Regions from separate parts of the Rodentibacter caecimuris genome, predicted to be linked through region 3. Evidence: riboswitches for the same ligand, from Rfam matches in the RefSeq annotation. Region 3 holds a riboswitch; each other region holds the start of a gene.
What was found. Region 3 has a riboswitch for thiamine pyrophosphate ahead of FEE42_RS00975 (hypothetical protein). Riboswitches for the same ligand answer to the same signal wherever they lie in the genome.
Positions count from the first base shown of each region.

Region 1: it holds a riboswitch for thiamine pyrophosphate, as region 3 does, so the genes downstream of both, FEE42_RS11465 (ABC transporter substrate-binding protein) here and FEE42_RS00975 (hypothetical protein) in region 3, are expected to answer to the same signal.
Region 2: it holds a riboswitch for thiamine pyrophosphate, as region 3 does, so the genes downstream of both, thiB (thiamine ABC transporter substrate binding subunit) here and FEE42_RS00975 (hypothetical protein) in region 3, are expected to answer to the same signal.

Region 1 is NZ_CP040863.1:2,342,409-2,349,426, forward strand. Features, by position in the region: gene fdnG (formate dehydrogenase-N subunit alpha) at 1-2,003, opposite strand, end outside; gene fdhD (formate dehydrogenase accessory sulfurtransferase FdhD) at 2,274-3,086, shown strand; gene FEE42_RS11465 (ABC transporter substrate-binding protein) at 3,169-4,209, opposite strand; TPP riboswitch at 4,268-4,355, opposite strand; gene uvrD (DNA helicase II) at 4,738-6,918, shown strand.
Region 2 is NZ_CP040863.1:2,458,416-2,465,433, forward strand. Features, by position in the region: gene FEE42_RS11960 (TPM domain-containing protein) at 1-373, shown strand, start outside; gene FEE42_RS11965 (TPM domain-containing protein) at 366-1,163, shown strand; gene grxD (Grx4 family monothiol glutaredoxin) at 1,248-1,577, shown strand; TPP riboswitch at 1,693-1,786, shown strand; gene thiB (thiamine ABC transporter substrate binding subunit) at 1,825-2,823, shown strand; gene thiP (thiamine/thiamine pyrophosphate ABC transporter permease ThiP) at 2,830-4,437, shown strand; gene thiQ (thiamine ABC transporter ATP-binding protein) at 4,430-5,059, shown strand; gene bioB (biotin synthase BioB) at 5,069-6,082, shown strand; gene putP (sodium/proline symporter PutP) at 6,130-7,018, opposite strand, start outside.
Region 3 is NZ_CP040863.1:200,941-207,958, reverse strand. Features, by position in the region: gene thiE (thiamine phosphate synthase) at 1-174, opposite strand, end outside; gene thiD (bifunctional hydroxymethylpyrimidine kinase/phosphomethylpyrimidine kinase) at 175-1,005, opposite strand; gene thiM (hydroxyethylthiazole kinase) at 998-1,789, opposite strand; partial or broken gene tenA (thiaminase II) at 1,809-2,456, opposite strand; gene FEE42_RS00975 (hypothetical protein) at 2,470-2,679, opposite strand; TPP riboswitch at 2,756-2,847, opposite strand; gene FEE42_RS00970 (TonB-dependent receptor) at 3,013-5,184, shown strand; gene FEE42_RS00965 (ABC transporter ATP-binding protein/permease) at 5,242-7,002, shown strand.

The DNA of each region.
Region 1 (7,018 bases), 470 kb from region 3:
TGCATTTCTTCACGAATCATTGAAAGAATATCCACATCCGGTAATGCTTCACCCGGTTGATCACAGCCTTTCCAGTGCCATTGCGCCCAACGGCCGGAGTTGGCGATTGAACCATCTTCTTCCGCAAAACAAGTGGTTGGTAGGCGGAATACTTCGGTCTGAATATCCGCAGGATTCACATTGTTTGATTCACCAAAGTTTTTCCAGAATTCAGAACTTTCGGTTTGAAGCGGATCAAGCACGATTAAGTATTTTAATTTGCTCATACCTGCAAGGGTTTTATTCTTATTCGGTAATGAATTCAATACGTTAAAACCTTGCAAGATCCAACCGTGCAACTCGCCATCATTCATTAATTTCACATGAGTGATAGGGTCGTATAAGCGATCTGTTTTCGGTAAGAAATCAAAGCCCCAACCGTTTTCTTTGGTCGCATTCTCACCATAGAAGGTTTTCATCATACTCACAAAGAATTTTGAGGTATTACGATAATAGTTGATTTGACCAGGAACGATGTCTTTTGGCGTGATCGCATTGATATATTGCTCATAAGATGAGTCTTTATCGTTTGGTAAACGCATATAACCGGGTAGGGAAGTCGGTAACAATCCCATGTCTGTCGTACCTTGTACGTTTGAGTGTCCTCGTAATGCGTTAATACCACCACCCGGCATCCCCATATTACCTAATAGTAATTGGATCATTGCCATCGAACGGATATTTTGTGTACCGATAGTATGTTCTGTAAAACCGAGTGCATATAAATGCGTCATGGTTTTATTTGGTTTTGAGGTTTCACCGATTTCTTCACAGATTTGTAAGAATAGTTTTTGTTTTACGCCGGTTACGCGTTCGACCATTTCCGGTGTGTAACGAGAAACGTGTTCTTTCAATACATTAATCACACAACGTGGGTTTTGTAATGTCATATCACGTTTAACCTGACCATTCTCATCAAATTGGTAATTCCATGTTGATTTGTCATAGTTACGCTTATCCGCGTCGTAACCTGAGAATAGTCCGTCTTCAAATTTAAAGCCTTCGTTGACTAAGAAAGAAGCGTTAGTATAGTGTTGAACATATTCGTATTGAATCTTATCATTTTCCAATAAGTAACGAATCACACCCATTAAGAACGCAATATCGGAACCGGAACGAATCGGCGCATGAAGATCAGCGATAGAGGCTGTACGGTTAAAGCGTGGATCGATAACGATGATTTTTGCACCGTTTTTCTTCGCTTCAATCGCCCAACGGAACCCAACAGGGTGGGCTTCGGCAGGGTTACCGCCTTGAACAATGATTAAATCGGCATTTTTGATGTCAACCCAGTTGTTTGTCATGGCACCGCGACCAAATGATGGAGCAAGACTTGCTACCGTTGGTCCGTGTCAAGTATTAGCTTGGTTACATACCGGCACCATCCCGAGCATTCGAATCCATTTTTGCGTTAGTAACGCGGCTTCATTGCTCATTGCGGAGGCTGTCATAATCCCAGTGGTTGACCAACGGTTAACGGTTTTCCCGCTTGCATCGGTTTCTATAAAATTGGCATCGCGATCATCTTTCATTAAGCGGGCAATACGTTTAATTGCCTCCTGCCAAGAAAGGCGTTCCCATCTGTCTGAACCTGGTGCACGATATTGAGGATATAAAGAACGGCTTTCACTGTTTACATAATCTAGTGCGCCGGCACCTTTCGGACAGAGTGCGCCACGACTAATCGGATGGTCTGGATCACCTTCAAGGTGAAATAATTTTGAACGGATATTTGTACTTGTGTAGCTGCTTAAGCCCGTATTCGGTTTGCCTGTACTATAAAGCAACATACCGCAACTGACGGCACAATATGTACAGGTGTTACGAGATTCATAGGCGCGTAATAATTTATATTCACGCGGCGCTGCTAACGCGTTTGCCGGAGCAAAACCTAACATAGCAGCGGAGGTTCCCGCCATACCACCTGCACAGATCTTAAAGAATTTTCTTCTTGAGACCTGCATAATCACTCCTTTCAACAATAGGTTGTTGAGATATTATTAGATAGTAAAGAAATTCATCTAGAAAATTTAGTTGATTTCGTTAGAATAACGCCGATCAACAGACTAAATTGAGTATAAAAAAACATCAATTTAAGCTTGTCGTAGAATACCTATTTTTTAGTGATAAATCCATAATCAAAATGCATTATATCCACAAAATACGTGACTAAGATCACGAAATTAGCAAGAAAACTTAACATTTTCGTTACATGATTAATAGGCAGGTTATCAATGAATGGGTTAATTGAACAATCCATCAATTTTTTTTTAAAAAAGCCAAAAACATCAGAAAAATCAACCGCACTTTTACAAACAAAAAACGATTTGCTCGCTGTTGAAACCCCGGTTTCACTTGTTTATAACGGTATTTCTCATGCTGTGATGATGTGTTCTCCGCAGGATTTAGAAGATTTTGCTTTAGGTTTTTCTTTAACGGAAGGCATTATTAATCAACCTGCTGATATTTATGGTATTGATGTACAAGAAGTGTGTAATGGCATTGAAGTGCAAATTGAGCTTTCCAGTCGTCAATTTATGGCACTTAAAGAACATCGACGAAATCTTACCGGACGTACGGGGTGTGGAATTTGTGGCACGGAACAGTTAAACCAAGTATATAAAAACTTTCCTAAATTAGACCGCACTTTTCAGTTTGATGTTAGTTTGCTCGATAATTGCCTTTCTACGTTGCAGGAAAATCAACAATTAGGTAACCAAACCGGTGCAACCCATGCCTGTGCATTTTTTGATTTACAAGGCAATATACTTGCTATTCGAGAAGATGTTGGACGTCATGTAGCATTGGATAAACTGCTTGGTTGGTATGCTAAAACCGATAAACAGGGTTTCATTTTGACATCAAGTAGAGCAAGCTATGAAATGGTGCAAAAAGCAATTTCATGTCGAGTAGAAATGTTAGTCGCAATTTCCGCGGCAACGGATTTGGCGGTAAAAATGGCTGAAACTCATCATTTGACATTGGTAGGGTTTGCAAGAGAAGGTAAGGGGAATGTTTATACAGGAAAAGAGCGGTTAATTTTTTAGGTGTTTTTCGCGATAAAGTGTTTCATTAATTCTTATCATAAAAAAGACGAGGCTGATTGAATCGCCTCGTCTTTTTTGAAGTTTATTCCCCTTTTACTTCTTTCATCCAGCGATCAATTAAACGTTTCGCTTCTTGGTCGGCGCCAAACCGAATGAAATCAATATCAATTAATTTTAATTTCATCGGATTGGGGAGATTTGGGTGCGATTTTGCGTGGATATTGGTCGGTAACTGATAAGAATCAGCTTCACGCCACGGAATTTCTTGTGCTTCGGCGGACAGGACAAAATCAATAAAACGTTTGGCATTTTCTAAATTTCGTCCGTTTTTGATAATACTTGCAGCCCCTAGGGTGTAACCGACTCCTTCGCAAGGCAAGATGCCGACAACAGGCGCGCCTTTATCTTTTTCACGTACATAGGCGTGCATAAAACTAATATTCACTGCCGTTGCACCGGTAGAAAGATTGCTGGTTGCCATGCCACTTTTGGTATATTGGTTGATATTTTTGTTTAAGGCTTTTAAATAATCGAACGCTTTATCTTCACCCATAATTTCGATTAAGGTCGAAAGAATACTATATCCCGTACCGGATACACGAGGATCGGGATATTGCACTAAATCCTTAAATTCCGGTTTTAATAAATCCGCATAACATTGTGGCTTGGCGATGTTTTTTTCGGTAAGGGATTTTTCATTTATCCCAATGCCAAGTTCCATCAAATAAATAATTGAAGTGGTATCCCCGCGTTGTTCTACCAATTTTTTAAATTGAGGCATAATATCTTTTTGTTCAGGGGAACGATAAATCGCAAGCAAACCGGCATCTCGTGCTTGAAGGTGCGGTTCAAAGGTTCCGCCATACCAAACATCAGCTTGAGGATTATCTTTTTCTGCTTTGAGCTTGCCTAGCACAGTGCCGGTGCTATGACGCACAAATTGTGTTTCAACATGATATTTTTTGCTAAATGCTTGTGAAACTTTCTCGCAGGTAGTGTTTTGAACGCTGCAATAAACAACGAGTTTTCCTTGTGTCTCGGCATGATTTGGTAAACTGAAACCTAAAAGAGTACAAAGTGCGGTAAATTTTAAGGTATTTTTTAAATGCGCATAGTGGGTCATCATGCATCCCTACTTATTATTAATTGATGAATTAAAGAAAAAAGTAAGTCAGCCCTTGAGGAAGAGAAGATTAGTTTCCTACGTCAGTGCTAACTGCTTCAGGTTCACGGGTATTTCTCAGCGATTTTGCACCCCGACTAACCGAATCCACTATAAGCTGTCCCCCTATTTTTGTAAAGTCGGATCTGTTTATTGTTGCTGTCGTTGTGATGTTTTAAATGTACAAATATATGGAGTTTTTGTCATGAAAAATAGTGGTTGAAATACAAGCAGCCGCCTTCAGGAGGCTGTGTATTGAAACATTCCGAAGTTACTTGATGAAGCAGCGAAAAAAGGCAGCCGCCTTCAGGCGGTTGTGTATTGAAACATCTTTGTAGTATTCATCTACTCTCAAATCTAAAGCCTCCGTCTTGGAATAGTTGAGTATTAAGTGATTACAGACCTTTTGTTTAAAACTATAGTTAACGCTAGATTCGCTTACAAATAATGTCTATAATGACTGTAAATTTAAACAGATAAAATAATGTTATGACGGATATTTCTGAATTACTTGATGGGTTGAATGATAAACAGCGTGAAGCGGTTGCGGCTCCCCTTGATAACTGTTTAGTGCTGGCTGGGGCGGGAAGCGGTAAGACCCGAGTATTAACTCACCGTATTGCTTGGTTGATGGCAGTAGAAAATATTTCTGAAGGGAGCATTATGGCGGTGACTTTTACCAATAAAGCCGCAGCGGAAATGCGCCATCGTATTCAAGAAACATTAGCCAAACATTCCCAACACAGTTTATTCGGAATGTGGATTGGCACTTTTCACAGCATTGCTCATCGTTTATTGCGTGCGCACCATTTAGATGTCGGTTTGCCGCAGGATTTCCAAATTTTGGATTCGGAAGATCAATTGCGTTTAGTTAAACGCTTACTAAAATTGCACAATTTTGATGAAAAAGCCTTTCCTCCCAAACAAGCTTGTTGGTACATCAATAATAAAAAAGATGAAGGTTTGCGCCCGCACGAGATCGAGGATTTTAACGATCGCCAAGAGCGTGAATGGATTAAAATTTATCAAATTTATCAAGATACCAGTGACCGTGCGGGATTAGTGGATTTTGCGGAGTTATTGATTCGTGCTTATGAATTATTTGAAAAAAAACCGCTGATTTTGCAGCGTTACCAACAACGTTTTCAACATATTTTGGTAGATGAGTTTCAGGATACCAATAAAATTCAATATCAATGGATCAAAACCCTTGCCGGACAGAGCGGAAAAGTGATGGTAGTGGGGGATGATGATCAATCTATTTATGGTTGGCGTGGCGCACAAGTTGAAAATATTCAAAAATTCCTGAAAGATTTCAATGCCAAAACCATTCGTCTTGAACAAAATTACCGTTCTACCGCGAATATTTTAAATAGTGCAAATGAATTAATTGCCAATAATACGGATAGGCTTGGGAAAAATTTGTGGACGGAAGGGGAAAAAGGAGAGCCTGTTGGAATTTATGCCGCTTTTAATGAGCTGGACGAAGCCAAATTTGTGGCGTCGCAAATTCAGGATTGGGTGGATAACGGGGGAAAACTGGATGATTGTGCCGTGCTTTACCGTAGCAACAGTCAATCCCGCGTGATTGAGGAGGCTTTAATTCGTAGTCAAATTCCTTATCGGATTTATGGTGGGGTGAGATTCTTTGAACGCCAAGAAATTAAAGATGCCTTAGCCTATTTGCGTTTGATTAATAACCGACAAGATGATGCGGCATTTGAACGCGTGATTAACACGCCGACACGAGGGATTGGTGACCGCACTTTAGATGTCTTACGAAATTTAACACGTGCACGTCAAATTACATTATGGCAGGCGATACAAGTTGCCATCCAAGAAAATATGCTTGCGGGACGAGCATCCACCGCATTATTACGCTTTCAAGAATTAATTAATTCTTTGCAGCAGGATACCTTTGAAATGCCGCTTTTTGCTCAAACGGATTTTGTGATTAAACATTCCGGTTTGTATGAAATGTATAAACAGGAAAAGGGAGAAAAGGGCGAAGTGCGGATCGAAAACTTGGAAGAATTAGTCACTGCGACACGTGAATTTATAAAACCCGATGAGGCGGATGACATGACGGATCTTACTGCTTTTCTAACTCATGCCTCGCTTGAAGCGGGAGAGGAACAAGCTTCACCGCATCAATCTTGTGTCGAAATGATGACATTGCATTCCGCAAAAGGATTGGAATTTCCCCGTGTATTTATCGTCGGCGTGGAAGAAGGTCTGTTTCCGAGTTTCCGCTCTTTTGAAGAGCCGGGGCGTTTGGAAGAAGAACGCCGTTTGGCGTATGTCGGTATTACCCGTGCAAAGAAAAAATTGACCATTTCCTATGCGGAGAGTCGTCGTTTATATGCAAAAGAAGAACGCCATCTCCCATCCCGTTTTATCGCAGAGTTACCGCGAGAATGTATCCAAGAAATTCGTTTGCGCGGAACGGTTACACGGGCAATGAATCTAGCGAAAGTGGGAACGCTGTCTCATTCGATAGAGAATGAAAACGGATGGAAAATGGGGCAAAAAGTGAAACATGAAAAGTTTGGTGTCGGTACGGTGATTAATGTTGAAGGGAGCGACAATAACACAAGATTACAAATTGCTTTCCAAGCCCAGGGCATTAAATGGCTGATTGCGCATTTGGCAAAGTTAGAAAAGATGTAATTCCCTTCTCATATTCCAACAAGACATAGCCAATAACCTTTAGTGATTTGGCAAAGTAAGCTAAAGTGCGGTAGAATCCGATAGATTTTTTATTTTACCT
Region 2 (7,018 bases), 350 kb from region 3:
GGCAGAATTACGGGTTTATATTGAACGTAAATTACCAAAAACCGAAAAAGGATTATCGGCGATTGAGCGAGCATTACAAATTTTTGGTGAGCTTGATATGCATCAAACGGCAGCAAAAAATGCAGTATTAATTTATGTTGGATACAAAAATCATCTTTGTGCCATTATTGGTGATAAAGGAATTCATCAATTTGTCGATGATGCTTATTGGCAAAAACAATGTGATTTAATGATTGCACGATTTAAGGAAAAAGCCTACACACAAGGTATCGTTGAGGCGATTGAACATATTACCGATACCTTAAAAACGCATTTTCCTATTCAAGTTGATGACAGAAATGAGTTGCCAAATGAGGTGATTATTCATGACTAAACTTTTGCAAATCATGAAAAGTGCGGTTGTTTTTATCTTCGTTTTTTGGGGCGCTTTTGTCTCTGCCGCACAGTTTCCGCCTACGCCAAATCCTTTCCATTATGTGAATGATTACACCAATACGCTTTCCTCACAGCAACGGCAACTTCTAGAAAACAAACTGGTCTCTTATGGAGAGGCAACCAGCTCGCAAATTGCCGTTGTGCTTGTACCGACTACCGGTGAATATGAAATTGCGGATTATACTTTTGCCTTAGGTGATAAGTGGGGAATAGGGCGTAAGCAGCTAAATAACGGCGTTTTAATGTTAATTGCAAAAAATGATCGCAAAGTATTTATTGCGACAGGGCAAGGTTTAGAAGGGGTATTACCGGACGCTTTTTTATCACAGGTTATCCGCAATGCAATTTTACCGCAATTTAAACAAGGGCAGTATGCACAGGGTATTAATGACGGATTAAATGACATAATCGCTGCAAGCCAAGGGGAATACGGTGCTTATCAAATGGAAGATAGTGAGTTTGATAAATATATTCCTTTCATTATGGTGCTGGTGTTTATTGCCTTTGTTGTGTTTGGCGAATATCAATATCATAAAGATGAAATTTATATCAGCCCGAATCAGCGTGATCAATTGAATCGAATTGTGCGTCAATCAACATTATCCCGCCGTCGCGGAGGCTCTGGTTTTGGTGGGGGATTTGGCGGCGGATTCGGTGGTGGCGGTTCATCGGGAGGCGGTTTTGGCGGTGGAGGATTCGGTGGCGGCGGTGCCGGCGGAAGTTGGTAAACCTGACATAATTACTCAAGTTCTAATTTGTGATACCTCTAACTTATGTTAGAATACGTGCCTCTATTTTTTACGGGGAACATTATGGAAACGTTAGACAAAATCAAAAAACAAATCAGCGAAAACCCGATTTTAATTTATATGAAAGGCTCACCAAAATTGCCTTCTTGTGGTTTTTCTGCTCGTGCGGCAGAGGCATTAATGAACTGCAAAGTACCTTTTGGTTATGTGGATATTCTTCAGCATCCGGATATTCGTGCTGAGTTACCTGCTTATGCTAATTGGCCAACTTTCCCACAATTATGGGTAGAGGGTGAATTAATTGGTGGCTGTGATATTATTCTGGAAATGTATCAAGCAGGTGAGTTGCAAACGTTATTAAGCGAAGTTGCAGCAAAGCACCAAGAAGCATAATCTTCCATCCTTAAAACCCGTTTATTGCGGGTTTTATTTTGTCTAAATTTTGTGATCAAACTAACAGTTTTGTTTCAAGGTGCTTGTATATTTTAAAAAGTTTATATAGACTTTTAACCCTTAGTCGGGGTGCTAACATTGTTTGGCTGAGAGATACCCGTGAACCTGAAACAGATAATGCTGGCGTAGGAAACTAACTCTTTTCATTAGGCTGTTTCTTCATTTCTATTTTTATAAGGACAGTACAATGAAGAAAATAATCCTCATTTCAACCGCACTTTTTGCTGCTTCTGCATTTGCTCAAACTGCTGCACAACCACTCACTGTTTATACTTACGATTCTTTTAGTGCCGATTGGAGTGCCGGGCCGAAAGTCAAAAGCGGCTTTGAAAAACAATTTCCACAGTGTCAGTTAAATTATGTTGCCTTTGATAATAATGGTACTTTGTTTAATCGTGTACGCTTAGAAGGAAAAAAAATTAAAGCGGATGTGGTATTAGGTTTAGATAATCATCAAATTGATGAAGCCAAAAAATTAGCAATGTTTGAGCCTAACCAAGTGGATCTTGGTAAATTGGCATTACCGCTAAAATGGGATGATCACACATTTTTGCCTTTTGATTTTGCAAAATATGCTTTTATTTACGATAAAAATAAATTAACTAACCCACCAACAAGTTTGAAAGAATTGATTGCGCGTAAAGATCTAAAAGTGCTATATCAAGATCCGCGAACCAGTAGTATCGGACGCGGTTTATTACTTTGGGTAAATGCCCTTTATCCGCAGTCGGAAGCACAAAATGTCTGGAAAACCTTGTCAGAACACACTGTAACGATTACAAAAGGTTGGACAGAAGCCTACGGTGCATTCTTAAAGGGGGAGGGGGATCTCGTGTTAAGCACAAACACCTCGCCAATTTACCATATTCTTTCTGAGCAAAAAGATAATTATATGGCTACGGAATTTAGTGAAGGCGGCGTATTACAAGTGGAAGTCGTTGCTAAAGTGGCGAACCGTAATAATGCTTGCGCGGATCACTTTCTTGATTATTTGATTTCACCGGAAGCACAAGCCGATATTGCGAAAAATAATGTGATGTTACCGGTCATTGATAGTCCTATCGAAAGTCATATTGATGCGCTAAAAAAACATACTCAAAATACGCCGGTACTGGATACGTCAAAAGTCACGGGAGAACAATTAAAAACTTGGATTAATCAGTGGCAAAAAGCACTTTCTAAATAGTTTCTAATGATATCGTTGTTTTCTTATCCGCATTTCCGTCCTCGTCATTATATTGGCGGAAGTGCGGTTATTTTTTTCATTGTTTTGCTTTATAGCACATCGCTTTCTGCAGTATTTTCCGTCGGTGGAAATTATTCTTGGGAGGCTTTCAAGCAGGATGACTATTTACATCAAGTTATCTTTTTTAGCTTCGGGCAAGCCTTTTTGTCAGCATTGCTTGCTGTGCTGCTCGGGGCATTATTTGGACGTGTGTTTTTTTATCAGCCTTTCCCGGGAAAACGTCTTATCCAGCGTTTACTTTCCCTTACTTTTGTGTTGCCGGCGCTTTTGGCGATCTTTGGCTTACTCGAAATTTATGGCACAGAGGGTTGGTTAAGTCGGCTAATGCAGTGGTTAGGGATTAATTGGAAACCGACAATTTATGGGTTGAACGGTATATTAATTGCCCACCTCTTTTTTAATATTCCCCTTGCTGCGAGGGTAACGCAACAAGCCTTGCAAGCTATTCCCTCAGAACAACATCAGTTAGCCGCACAATTAAATATTCAAGGTTGGCAATTTTTTCGTTTAATTGAAATGCCTTACCTTAAAAACCAGCTTTTACCGACTTTTGTTCTCATTTTTATGCTGTGTTTTACCAGTTTCACCATCGTGCTTTCTCTTGGTGGCGGGCCACAAAATAGCACTTTGGAGGTTGCTATTTACCAAGCGATCTTTTTTGAATTTGATTTTCCTAAAGCGGCTTTATTTGCCTTGATTCAATTTGTTTTTTGCTTTGTATTATTTGGAGTATCCCAAATTTTTGCTAAACCGCCGGAAACCAACCTTTCCCAATGCTATATTTGGTTGATGCCGCCATCAAGTGCGGTCAAAATTTTTAATGTTTTTATTTTGTTTAGCGTATGTTTATTTCTTTTCATACCATTGCTGAGTATTGTGGTGGAAGGGGTGAGGGCACCGGAATGGTTTAGTTTTTGGCAAGATCCCCAATTATGGAAAGCGTTAATCTATTCCCTTTCAATGGCACCCGCTTCAGGTGTATTAGCGATAGTGTTTTCTTTTTTATTACTTCTGCTTTCCCGCCAGCTACAATGGCTTCATTTTCCTGTGTTTGCAACCCTCATTCAAACCGGTGGTATGATGATTTTAGCCGTACCAACGTTAATTCTCTCGGTAGGATTATTTTTAATTTTACAGGAAATGGATTTTAGCAATGTTCATTTATTTTTAATTGTCGTGCTGTGTAATGCGTTAGCCGCAATGCCTTTTGTCATTCGAATTTTAAGTACACCGATGATGCAAGCTACGCAGTATTACGAAAAATTGTGTTTATCGCTAAACCTTAAAGGGTGGCAACGCTTCAAATTAATTGAATATCCCTTATTAAAAACACCGCTAAAATATACCTTTGCTTTGGCGACAACACTCTCTTTAGGGGATTTTACGGCAATTGCCTTATTTGGTAGTCCGGATTTTACTTCTTTACCGCACTTGCTTTATCAACAAATCGGACAATATCGGAGTCAAGAAGCGGCGATTACGGCATTGATTTTGCTTAGCTTATGTCTTGGATTATTTATGTTTATTGAACACAATAGGGAAAACCATGATTAAATTAAAACAAGTGAAATTTAATTATCAATCCATGCCGATGATGTTTGATTTACAGATTGGTGAGCAAGAAAAAGTAGCGATTATCGGTGAGAGTGGTGCGGGAAAAAGCACTTTATTAAATCTGATCGCCGGTTTTGATTATGCCAATGCGGGGGAAATTTGGCTTAACGGTGAAAATCATACGAGAAGCGCCCCTTATGAACGCCCGGTTTCCATGTTATTTCAAGAAAATAATTTGTTCACCCATTTGAGCGTGGCGGAAAATATCGCATTAGGCTTAAAACCGAATTTGTCCCTTTCAAAGGAAGAGGAAATGCGAATTGAACAAGTCGCAAGTGCGGTCAATTTACAGGATTTTTTAATGAGAAAATCGACCGCACTTTCCGGTGGACAAAAACAACGTGTTGCATTGGCACGTTGTCTGTTACGTGATAAACCCATTTTATTATTGGATGAACCTTTCTCCGCACTTGATCCGCAATTACGTATGGAAATGTTAAAGTTGCTCGACCAGTTATGTGATGAAAAAATGCTAACCTTACTGCTTGTTACCCATCAGCCTAAGGAATTAGAAGGGCATATTGATCGTATTATTCATATTCATCAAGGACAAAATTTATAGGAAAAAAGTATGACAACCGTACAATCTGTTCAATTAACCGAAATAACTCCTCATCCCTCAGTGGAGTATTGGTCTGTTTGTAAAGTAGAAGCGTTGTATGAAACGCCTTTTTTGGAGTTGATTTATCGAGCTGCACAAGTACATCGCGAATATTTCAATCCGCAGGCAATTCAACTTTCAACATTAATGTCAATTAAAACCGGCGGTTGTCCGGAAGATTGCAGTTATTGCCCGCAATCGGCACGTTATCAAACCGGTGTGCAAAATCAGCAATTATTGGATGTGGACGAAATTATTGCTAAAGCCAAAATTGCCAAGTCTCGCGGTGCGGGGCGATTTTGTATGGGGGCGGCATGGCGTGGTCCAAAGCCCAAAGATATGGGAAAAGTAACGCAAATTATTAAGGCTGTGAAAGAGCTTGGCTTGGAAACTTGTGGTACGTTTGGATTATTACAAGACGGAATGGCTGAAGAATTGAAAGAGGCGGGATTGGATTATTATAACCATAATCTTGATACCGCACCGGAACATTATCATGAGGTTATCGGCACACGCCGTTTTGATGACCGCTTAAGTACCTTAGGTAAAGTTCGTAAAGCAGGTTTAAAAGTATGTTGTGGCGGTATCGTGGGAATGAATGAGACCCGTAAAGAGCGTTCCGGTTTAATTGCCAGTCTTGCGAATTTAGATCCTCAACCTGAATCGGTTCCCATTAATCAGTTAGTTAAAGTGGAGGGAACCCCTTTGGTTGATGCAGAAGATTTAGACTGGACGGAATTTGTTCGTACTATTGCCGTTGCACGAATTACGATGCCAAAAAGTTATGTTCGCTTATCGGCAGGACGCCAAGGAATGACGGAAGAAATGCAGGCTATGTGTTTTATGGCTGGTGCCAATTCTATTTTCTATGGTGATAAATTACTCGTTACCGGTAATCCTGAAGAAGACGGTGATCGATTACTTATGGCAAAACTCGATCTTGAACCCGAAACAGAAGAAAATCGAAAAATACTTGAACGATAGAGTAGAAAGGATAAAAGTGCGGTTAATTTTAACCGCACTTTTTGATTTTAATTATTTTTTGATTCAAACTCCGCTAATGCCTCGTCAAACTGTTCGGCAACAAGAGGGTGCACAGGGGAAAACACAGAGGAGGTGAGTGTAATAAATGAACAAACTAAGAAGCCGGGGATAATTTCATAAAGTTGAGATAAATCGTCCCAGCCTAAGAATTTCATTAATGGACTCCAACCGACTACGGTTACAGCACCTGATAACATCCCCCATAATGCCGCTTTAGAACTAATATTACGGTTAAAGAGTGAGAGAATGACTACAGGCCCGAATGCCGCACCGAAACCTGCCCAAGCATAAGATACCAAGCCCATCACTTTAGAGTTCGGATCTTGGGCGATAACAATGGCAACAACGGAAATAGCCAATACCATTATGCGACCAACCCATACTAATTCTTGGCTTGAGGCACTTTTACGGAAGAAACCTTTATAGAAATCTTCAGTAATCGCAGCCGAACACATTAATAATTGAGCGGATAGCGTACTCATGACCGCGGCTAAAATTGCTGATAAAACAATGCCGACAATCCACGGATTAAACATCACTTTTGAAAGTTCAATAAAAATAGATTCTGCGTTTTCGAGCGGAATATTTTGGTGAGTGAAATAAGCCAAACCAAAGTAACCTACCGATACGGCTCCCCCTAGACAGAGGAACATCCACACAATACCGATTGTTCGCGCTTTATTAAGTGCTGACACCGAATCTGCCGCCATAAAGCGAGCCAAGATATGCGGTTGTCCGAAATAGCCTAACCCCCAAGCAAGAGCAGAAATGACGCCGATTCCCGATACATTATGTAACCAGTTACTATATGGAATATTGGTTGCGGCGGACTTAGCGGCTAACGCTGCGTTGATTTCTTCCCATCCGATATTCACG
Region 3 (7,018 bases):
CGAGTGTTCAAGGGAAAATTTGCCTTTATCCCGAAATTGGAAACAAGTAATACCGCCGTCTAATGCTTGTTTTAATACAGAAAGTAAATTTTGTGCATTATTTTCCCCCAAATGCCGACAATCTTGCGTTCCCGCTACAAAGTAAAGCGGTAGGATTTCTCGAATTTTTTGCATTTAATCATTCCTCTTTAAATTAACTAAATCACGATAAGCCCAATGGTTTGTCGGCCCGTGCCCATGACCGATATTGAGCGGCTGACTAATTGCTGCCGTAATAAAATCTTTGGCAATTTTGACCGCACTTTGCAACGGTTTTCCCTTCGCCAATTCTGCCGTTAAACAAGCGGAAAAGGTGCAACCGGTGCCATGCGTATGTGGCGTATAAAAACGTGGGCTTTCCAATACAAAATAACCACCATCGTCAAGCAAAACCCAATCTTGGCATTGTTCACTCTGCGAGTTCAGGGAATGCCCGCCTTTGATAATCACATTACGTGCCCCTAACTTTTGGAGGGATTTTGCCGCTTTTTGAATGCTCATTTCATCGTAAATCGTCATCCCCGTTAAGGCTTCCGTTTCAGGAAGATTGGGAGTAATCACATCCGCCAGCGGGAGCAAATGTTCAATAAGTGCCGAAACCGCCTGCGATTGTAAGAGTGGTGCGCCGCCTTTCGCGATCATCACAGGATCAAGAACCAAATTGCCAAATGGACGTTCTTTAAGAGATTCCGCCACACATTCAATAATTTCCGGCGTTCCGAGCATGCCAATTTTCACGCTTGCAATATTGAAATCGTTTTTCACCGCTTGTAGTTGTGAACGAATGGTTTTCAATGGAATAGTGTGAATATCAAATACTCCCTGTGTATTTTGAGCCGTTACGGCAGTCACCACTGAAGTACCGAACACACCTTGCATTTGAAAGGTTTTTAGATCGGCTTGAATACCCGCACCGCCGCCACTATCCGAACCGGCGATGGTTAATACTTGGGGAATATTACTCATTGATCCGCCCTTTATGTGCAATCGTTTCAGGGGAAAGCGCCGCTAATTCATCTAATAAACGAATTTGGAATTGGCCGACTTGAGTAGTCAGACCTTGAGCGGCAAGTTCGCCCGCAACGGTATAAGCGACACAGGCTTCGAGGGTTGCCGCAAAATGATCGCCCGAATCCACAGCTAAGAAAGCCCCACAGACCGCACTGAGTAAACAGCCCGATGCCGTTACTTTAGGGAACAACGGCGTACCATTATGCACCGTAGCGGTTTGCCTACCGTCGCTGATGACATCAACTTCCCCACTAATCAATACAACACAGCCATGCTGCTTTGCGACACGTTGGGCAACGGCTTTCAAATCGACGTTACCTTGTCCGGCATCCACGCCTTTCGCTTGCCACGCTTCACCTGCAATTGTTGCCAATTCACCGGCATTACCACGAATTAGTGCAAATTTTATTTCAGACAACAGCTGACGTATGGTCTCTCGCCGATAGCTCGTTGCTCCTACGCCGACAGGATCAAGCACAACAGGGATCCCTTTCGCATTTGCCGTTTTACCTGCCAACAACATAGATTTTTGTTCTTTGCCGATCAATGTGCCGATATTAATCACGAGAGCTTGGCTTAAATTTGGCATTTCGACCATCTCCCCTTCGCTATCGGACATCATCGAGGAAGCCCCTAATGCCAATAATCCGTTGGCACTAAAATTAGCCGCAACAATGTTGGTAATATTATGAATGAGCGGATTTTGCTCACGGATTTTTGTAAGATAAATAGATTCCATCATAGTCTCCTTTTTGTGGTTAAGATAAATCTAATCCCATTTGCCAGAAATTAATTTCCATACGTGTCGCCGTGGTAAAAATGTTCTGAATATGGGTAAGTTGAGTCGGGTTTAATGATTGACAAAGTGATGTCAAAAAATCAGCCGTTTCTGCTGCGGCTTGCTGAAAATCAGCACTTGAATAAACATCAATCCAAGACTGATAAGGATTATTCGGCAAGCGTGGATAATGCGTTGTGATATAGTAAGCCGCTTGAGCATAACCAACGGCACAAGGCGTAATAGCGGCATAAAGCTACGCCAATCCGCCCGTCATTCCCACATCCAATAAGTAACGCGTATAAGCCACACAAGCCGGGCTTTCCGGCGTGTTTATCATCTCTTGTTCACTGATCCCCCACTGCTTGCAATAATTAATATGTAATTGAATTTCTTGGCTAAGAATGTCTAATGTTTTGCGTGGCACCGCCATTTCTGCAAAGTTTTTTGCTTTAAAAATACCCAATGCAAAAGCGCGGCTGTAATGAAAAAGATAGCGATAATCTTGTTTCAAATAATGTTGAAAACAACGTTTAGCTAACGTGCCTTGAGCCAGTTGCCGAACAAATTGATGCTCAATATAGTGTTGCCAATGAGGTTGTGCCCGTTCAATAAGTTGAGTGATCATTTTGTCTCCTTATTTAAAGTTCTAGCGTAAACCACGCTATACATAGATTAGGTTCAACATTGATTTGTTCTTGAACCGAACCCTGAATATCAATACTTTCGCTCAAACGTAACAACGTCGATTCGCCTGATGAACCTAATAATTTTTTAGAAAGAAATAAATTAAGCCGCTCAAATAAGGCTTGAACAGCAAAGTTAAGACTTAAATTCCGGATATACGCCATTGCCGACTCTCAAAATTAATAAGAGATTTGAATAGGCGAGAATGAAAAATTAAGAATGGAATGAAAAATGAAAAGATAATTTGGCATATTAGTTTCCTACGTCAGTGCTAACTGTTTCAGGTTCACGGGTATCATCTCAGCCACATCGTGGCACCCCGACTAAAGTGATTAAGAGTCTATACCGCCGCTGAAGAAAAAACAAGCAAAAGTGCGGTTATTTTTCTCTAAATTTTCATTTAATAGCAAATACAAATTATTCCTATTGAGGCAAATAATTATTTTCAGTTATACTTACCGCTCTTTTTTATTACATCAATTTTAAGGAAAGCAAATATGGCGTTTAAACACAGTATTCTTTACACCGCACTTTTTACCGGTGTATCTGTTTCAGTGTTGGCGGAAACACAAACCGATGTCAGCTCAAGTTCCGAAATGGTATTGGATCAAGTGAATGTCGTCACCGAATTGGAAAAAGCAAAAGCCGCTGGTGAAAAACAAAAAGAAATTGTTAATCTCAGTTTACTTGGGATGCAAACTGCATTTACTTCGCCTATTGCGGTTGTTCACTATGATGAAAAAGCCTTTGAAAATTCTCAACAACGTAATCTTTTAGACGGGATTGCTAAAATTGATTCTTCAGTAATGAATTTCGGTGGAGAAACCAATACGTTATCGGGAATTTATGTGCGAGGATTACAACTGGATGCCCGTCAAATTACGGTTAACGGATTAGCGGGACTTTATTCTACTTATAGCTCCCCAACCGCTGCCGTTAGCTCGGCTCAGTTAATTAAAGGTGCTTCAACGGCTGTCGCCGGAATGGATCCTGAGGGTGCCGCCGGTTCTTCCTTAAATGTTGAGACCAAACGGGCGACTGATAAAGACATTAATCAACTTGGTTTTGCTTGGTACAGCAACAATCGTTTACAGGAAACCTTTGATTTTGGTCGCCGTTTCGGTGCAAATAAAGAATGGGGTATCCGCCTAAACGGGAAATATCGTGATGGTGATACGGCACGCCGTAATTATGACGAACGAAACAAAGAATTTGCTGTGGGTTTAGACTATCGTGGTGAGAAATTCCGTGCCGGTATTGATTATATGTACACCAAACGGGCAACACATGGCGGTCGTGCACGTATTCAAGATATTCAGCGCTTAAACTATCGTTTACCAAGCTCCCCAAGCGGCGATACAAATTTTGTGCCGTATTGGAACGGTCAAACCACTCAAGATCAAACCATTATGGGAACCTTTGAATATGAGCTGCCTTATAGCATGGTGTTATCCGGTGGCTTGGGTTATATGGAATCACGCTATTACGGCAAATTCGGTCAAGTTCGAATGATGGATGAAACCACCTATACCGAACAATATCGTTTACAACAACTAAGAGCGATGGATTACCATATTCGTACAACAAGCGGAAATCTAAAATTACAAGGTGAATTTGAAACCGGTTCGATCAACCACAACTGGAATTTAGCGTTTGATGCGGTAAGACGCCAACGTGATTTCGATCAGGGGGCGGTTTTAAATCAAAATGTTTATTCCAATATCAACCTTTATCACCCGCAATTTATTACATCCCGTCAGCCTAATAGTGCTGTAACGCAGGGCGCAACGAACGAAAAACTAGCGAGTTACAGCCTTGCCTTTGCAGATACCGCTTCATTTATTGATGACACAGTTCGTTTAACACTCGGCGGACGTTTCCAGTGGATTAAACAACACGCCCTGCCTTATCCGGCAAAACCAAGCCGAGATGTTCGTTATCACGAAAATCGTTTTAGCCCAATGGTGATGGCAGCCTATGTACCTAATCCAAACTTAACTTTTTATGCCAATTATTTAGAAGATTTGGAACCGGGTGCAACCGATGAGGATACCGGCGTTATGGCAAAACCGGTTGTTAGCCGACAAATCGAATTAGGGGTGCGCAAAAACTGGAAAGATCTTGCGACCACAACCTTAAGCATTTACCAATTATCACGCCCCGGTATTCATGCTAAAACCGGACAGGAACAAGGCAAAGAACGTAACCGTGGCATTGAATTAAATATCTACGGAAATCTGCTAAATAGTACATTACGCCCAAGTTTAGGTATCACTTACAATCAAGGAAAATTAATTGATTACCCAAGTTTTGCCGGCTCGATTATCAACGGCTCACAAGTTGCCAGCCCTCGTTGGATTGCTAAAGCCGCCGTTGAATGGGATACCCCGTTTATCAGAAATTTAACACTCAATGCGGCAATTCAATACTATGGAAAATCCTATCAAGATTATTCTGAAAAATTTGCCTTTCCATCTTATACAACGGTTGATGCAGGTGCCAAATATGTGGCGAAATTAAGTGAGCAACAAAGCCTAACATTCCGTGTTGGAGTAGAAAATTTATTTAATAAATCATACTGGCAGGTTCAGCGCGGCCGTTATGATCGCAGCTTTGCCGTGTTAGGTATGCCTCGCACTTATTGGGCTAACGTAGAATATTCCTTCTAATTCATTGAGTCTTATCAGGGCGAAACACTCTCGCCCTTTTTTCATTGATAAACATTTATGAACTGGCAAACCGAACTCAATAATAGTTTAAACTGGATTTTGACCGCACTTTTTTGGGTGATAATCTACTTTATCCTTACAATTACGGCATTAAAACAAACAACTTTCGGCAAAAAATTTTGGCGAATTGCCTCGCCGTCCATTACCAAGCAAAACCGGGTTAAACTTATCGCCATATTGCTATTGCTTTTCCTAATGATTTTACTTGAAGTACGGTTTAGCGTGCTGAATTCATTCTTTTACAATGGCTTATACAGCTCAATGCAAGAATTGGCGTCGGATAAATTCTGGTTCTTTGCCAAACTTAATGCACTTTTGGCACTCATACAGGTGCTTCACGCCATTGTCGATTATTTTCTTCGCCAAGTATTTGAAATCCGCTGGTTAGAAAGCCTTAATGCTATTTTGGTGAAACGCTGGCTGGAAAATAAAAAATATTACCGTCTCAAATATGAGCAAGATCTGCCCGACAATATCGATCAACGTATTGAACAAGATGCCCGTGAATTTATCGGCAGTACCGTACAAATTGTGCGGGGTATGATTAACTCCGTGCTGACGACCATTGAATTTACTATTATTCTCTGGTCGCTTTCAGGCGTTCTCAGTCTATTTGGTTTACCGATTGAAAAAGGTGTAGTGTTTTTCATTTATGCGTTCATCATTTTTGCCACACTGATGTCTGTCTGGATCGGGCATCCGCTCATCAAACTTAATTTTAATAAAGAAAAACTCAACGGCGATTATCGTTATTCGTTAATTCGGGTGCGTGATAATGCGGAAAGTATTGCCTTTTATCATGGTGAGCCGAAAGAGCAAATTTTACTGAAAGATAAATTTTCGCAAATCATTGGCAATCGTTGGGCGATTGTCTTAAAAATGCTTGGTTTGGACGGTTTTAACAACGGTGTTACTCGTTTCGCCAAACTATTACCATTAATGCTACAAGCCCCCCGCTTTTTTAGCGGACAAATCAAACTGGGCGATATGCACCAAACCGTGCAAGCATTTAATCGATTAATGACCGCACTTTCTTTCTTCCGCTTATTTTATGAAGAATTTACCTTATATCAGGCACGTCTTAACCGTCTTTATGGTTTTATAACCAAATTAGATGAATTGGATAAGTCGGGAATCTCCCAACCTTATACCTGCTCCAATCGAGTGGCATTAAAAGATTTTGGTGTAAAAGATGAACAAGGACGCATTTTATTAAATAACATAAATGTGGAACTTGAAAATGGTGATGCACTACTCATTCAAGGGGCGTCAGGTACAGGTAAAACCACCTTACTCAAAGCCATTGCCGGCATCTATCCTTTTGAAATTATCGGTATTGCAGAACACCCCTGTATGGGAAGTTTATTTTTACCGCAACGCCCTTATATGCCACAAGGAACGCTGCGTGAAGCTATTTGTTATCCGGACATTAATCCTCATCACCCGGGCTTAATCAACATAATGCGCGATTGTTGCTTGGAAAAATATCTCCACGCACTTGATATAGAAAACGACTGGCAGGCTATTTTATCGCCCGGTGAATTACAACGGGTCGCCTTCATTCGTATTTTGCTCACCAAACCTGATGTGGTTTTCTTGGATGAAACGACTTCCGCACTTGATGAAGCCACCGAATATCAGCTTTATAAAATCATTAAAGAACGTTTACCGAATATGATTATTCTCAGTATCGGACATCGCAGCACACTCCATCAATTCCACAATAAACAATTGAAATTGGAAGTCTGTATTGTGTAGATAAAAGTGCGGTTAA